2 regions of the Shewanella violacea DSS12 genome follow, and region 2 is predicted to be linked to the other one. Evidence: predicted binding sites of a transcription regulator. Region 2 holds the regulator's gene; the other holds the start of a gene.
What was found. Region 2 encodes MetJ, which represses methionine synthesis genes. Its sites were predicted from a motif close to TAGACGTCTAGACGTCTA; they were not measured.
Positions count from the first base shown of each region.

Region 1: a site for MetJ is predicted at 711-728, ahead of msrA (peptide-methionine (S)-S-oxide reductase MsrA). Genes of this name have one in related genera too.

Region 1 covers NC_014012.1:2,344,150-2,346,357, reverse strand. Annotated here, with positions in the region: gene astE (succinylglutamate desuccinylase) at 1-503, opposite strand, end outside; gene msrA (peptide-methionine (S)-S-oxide reductase MsrA) at 840-1,319, shown strand; gene pgm (phosphoglucomutase (alpha-D-glucose-1,6-bisphosphate-dependent)) at 1,385-2,208, opposite strand, start outside.
Region 2 covers NC_014012.1:4,242,927-4,245,134, forward strand. Annotated here, with positions in the region: gene metB (cystathionine gamma-synthase) at 1-581, opposite strand, end outside; gene metJ (met regulon transcriptional regulator MetJ) at 814-1,128, shown strand; gene SVI_RS17635 (sulfite exporter TauE/SafE family protein) at 1,293-2,027, shown strand.

The DNA.
Region 1 (2,208 bases), 1.9 Mb from region 2:
TGTTTTGAGCCACGAATAGCCGTATGCAAATCATAATGAATTCTTTGCTCTGTTGCACTCGAGGCCGAGAAGAACTTATCGACATAGAATTCGAGTTTTTTCGCACGGATCCGCTCAGGATTACTCAGACCTTCGCCCACAGAGTGTGCACCATTGAATAAACGATTTAGGTTTTCTTCGATGAAGCGAGTGCCATTGATGATTGCCGGCGGATTGCCAAATAGGAATAAGACCCTGTGCTTGGTGATTATCTTTTGCTGGAGCAGGTCTTTTATCAAGTCATTGCAGAGCTCGATGGGGGCAGTTTCGTTACCATGTACCGCACAAGAGAGGACAATATCTTTCCCCTCACCTTGTTTAGGCTCAAATACGATAACCCCGGTATCCCACACTTCTACTTGTGTGTGTTCGCCTAAAGAAAATGTACCGCTTTCATCTATGTGATGTGGGTTGTCTAACGTAAATTTTAAAAAGTCTTGTGACTCTATTAGCGCCTGTAGCACAAAATTCCCCTTAATTGTTCTTACAAGTAAATCGCAATTGGAAACGGCGTGATTTCATGGAAGAAGCTTTAATTTTATTTCGAAAAATCTATTGCTTAGAATAATAACACTTAACCCATACCTCAGCTATTTATCGAGGCATCAAATAATATCTTTACCAAAATGTTTTTTATCTTGTTGCAAAAGATAGCGATAAAGCACAAGATGTAGACGTCTAGCCATCCAGACGTTCATTTCGAATGAACTCAGTCTACAGGTCTGAATGTATTGCTGGTATCTAATGGCTCTGCAAACGTAAACAGGGTTAATCTACATCGACTTAATTAGAGGTATTGTATGGCAGTAGCGACATTTGGAGCTGGGTGTTTTTGGGGCGTTGAGTTCTTCTTTAATCAGTTGGCAGGCGTTAAGCAGACGACTTGTGGCTATATGGGTGGCGATAACGCGGCTAACAGCTACACCCAAGTTAAAAGTGGCAAAACCGGTCACGCCGAAGTCGTTCAGGTGGAATACGATGACGCTTTAGTCTCTTTTCAGGACTTACTCCAGGTGTTTTGGCAAAACCACAACCCAACCACACTCAACAGACAAGGGGCAGACATAGGCTCTCAATATCGCAGCGCCATTTTTTTCCACGACAATCTGCAAAAAACACTAGCAGAGCAGTCTAAACAAGCTCTGGCCCTTAGTGGCAAGTGGGGAAAAAAACAGATAGTGACAGAAATAGCCCCTGTACTCGAATTTAATCGCGCCGAAGAGTATCACCAGCACTATCTGGAGAAGAATAATCTCCCTAGCTGTCATATCTCTTTCTAATAGGAGTCTCCAGAAACTCGAGCTTAAAGCTTAGGTTCTGGTGACTCGTCTATTAAACCCATATTTTACGCTAAGAGAGTATCGATCATGGCTTGTGCCTCATCGATGACCTGTTGCAGATGAGCTGGGCTAATAAAGCTTTCGCCATAGATCTTAAATAAGGCTTCGGTACCCGATGGACGAGCCGCGAACCAGGCATTCTCGGTGATGACCTTGATGCCACCTATGTCTGCCTGATTTCCGGGGGCCTTGGTCAGCACAGCCAATATCGACTCACCGGCCAGAACCTCAGTGCCTAAGGTCTGGGTATTAACCTCACTCTTCAACACCTGAGCAAACTTGACCTTCTTGTCTGCTTGCACCGGACTGTCGACTCTCTTATAAAACCCCTCTCCGTGTAGCGTCACAAGTTCTTGATATCGTTGGGCCGGTGTCAGCCCTGTTACCGCTAGAATTTCAGCCGCCAATAGTGCGAGAATAAAGCCATCTTTATCGGTACACCAGGTAGTGCCATCGCGTCTCAAGAATGCAGCACCGGCACTCTCCTCTCCCCCGAAGGCAAAACTTGCATCGGCGAGACCATCGACGAACCATTTAAATCCAACAGGCACCTCACACAGCGTCTTACCATGCTGGGCGCAGACTTTATCTATCATGGCACTAGAGACTAAGGTTTTACCTATGATTAAGCTATCAGACCAATCGGGTCTGTGGGTCACCAGATAATCGATAGCCACGGCTAAGAAGTGATTCGGGTTCATCAAACCTGAACCGGGACAAACGATGCCGTGCCTGTCATAGTCTGGGTCATTGCCGACACAGAGATCGAAATTATCTTGCTGCTTTAACAAGCCAGCCATGGCATAGGGTGAAGAACAATCCATGCGGA
Region 2 (2,208 bases):
TGAATAACGATATCGGCGCCGAGAAGCAAAGGTTGCTGTAGAATTGGCGACAGGAACGTATTATCGACCACCACTAAGGCATCTACTAAGTTACTTGCCTTGGAAATAGCTTCGATATCGACGACACGCAGTAGTGGATTAGACGGTGTTTCCAGCCAGACCATCTTAGGCTTGCGAGCAATAGCAACTTCGAGTGCAGCGCTGTCGGTCTGATCGACAACAGCTAACTTAAACGCTCCCTTCTTAGCCAAGTTAGTAAACAGACGATAGCTACCGCCATAACAGTCATGGGGAACCACAAGCAGGTCATCGGGACCCAACAGGCTAGTCACTAATGTAATCGCAGCCATACCTGTACAAGTCACTATGCCAGTTGCGCCTTTTTCCAGGCTAGCAATGGCATCCCCAAGAATAGATCGAGTCGGATTACCCGAACGGCTATAATCGAAGTCTCTAGGATTCTTATGGCCATCGAAGCAATAATTAGTCGATAAATAGATAGGGGGCACCACAGCACCATGTTGGGTATCGGATTCAATCCCTTGACGCACTGCAATTGTGGCTAACTTACGTTCGGTCATCTACTACTCCTAAACTATTTACTGAACACCTTTCCCCTACAAAAAATGGTTAAGAGATGTCTGGACGTCTAAATGTACCTAAGGGAAAGCCTAGCGTCAACCGAATATAGCCGTTTAGACGTCCAAACATATGGAAATCTATTTGCAATTGTCATAAATAAGAGGCAATAATTTGACTGTACAATTTAAAGGGTTAAAATCTGCCCCGAATTTTGAATATACAGGTGAGTCAATGACTGAGTGGAATGGCGATTATATCAGCCCATATGCTGAACACGGCAAGAAGAATGAACAAGTAAAGAAAATTACTGTTTCTATTCCCTTGAAGGTACTTAAGGTTCTTACCGATGAGCGCACCCGTCGCCAAGTGAATAACCTGCGTCATGCCACCAATAGTGAGTTGCTGTGCGAAGCATTCTTGCATGCATACACAGGTCAGCCTCTGCCTAACGATGATGACTTGTCTAAAGATAAGCCCGATACTATCCCGTCCGAAGTGAAGCGCTTGATGGATCAGATGGGTATCGCCTGGGAAGATGTGGAGTAAGCAGACTCACTAAAATCTTGAACAGTCAGTTTCAGGGATCGCATTGCGCTCCCTGCTCTCTTCTACACTAGTATCACCCCTGCCGAAACAATCGAGTCAGACTAATACATCAGATAAATAGTGCTAACTATTTCGCCATTCACAATACAATTTAGAGAAAAGCCGTGCTTTCAATGATAGATCCAACAACTCTGGCTCTAGCCTCGTTAATTATCTTCTGTGGCGCCTTAACCCAGAGCCTAATAGGTTTTGGCTTAGCCGTTGTCGCATCCCCTTTACTCTATATTGTCGATCCTGAGTTGGTACCTGTCCCGGTTATCGTCATGGGCTTCTCTATCTCCTTATTGACACTAATAAGAGAGCGAGGCGCCCTGAAGTTTAATGGGCTGCAATATGCACTACTTGGGCGAATACCAGGGGGCTTTATTGGTGTAGCACTATTAATATATGCACCACAAGCAATTCTTGGCTTGGCCATATCAGGCATAGTTGCCGCGGCAGTCATTTTAAGTTTACTCAAGTTCAACTTAGCCGTTAACCGCAAGAGTCTATTTGGCGCCGGCGTGATATCTGGCATATTTGGCAATATTGCCGCTATCGGCGGCCCGCCATTAGCAATTCTGCTTTCAGGACAAGATGCCCGTCAGTTTCGCGCCGCGCTATCAGCCTTCTTTGTCTTCAGTTCATTAATTGCCTTGGCTATTTTAGCCGTCACTGGCTTTATCAATGTCAGACATATATGGCTATCTCTGTTGCTTATGCCATCGGTGATCTTAGGTTATCTAGTGGCGGGAAGACTGATAGGACGAGTAGATAAAGATAAGACTCGCACCGCAACCCTCATCTTATGTTCAATCAGTTCAGTTTTGTTAGCCGTAAAGTCGTTAATGGAATTATAGAAAAGAGAGATACGAGAGCGTGACTCCGTCACTGTGAGTACGGAGCTTACCCCTCGGAGAACGCAGCAAAGCTGCTGCGAGAAGGCCTAAAAGCGAGGACGGAGCTTTGCTCCTCCGAGAAGGCTGAGAAGCGACTAGGAGGACGTCACTGCGCGAGGGCGTGACTTCGTCACAGGGACAA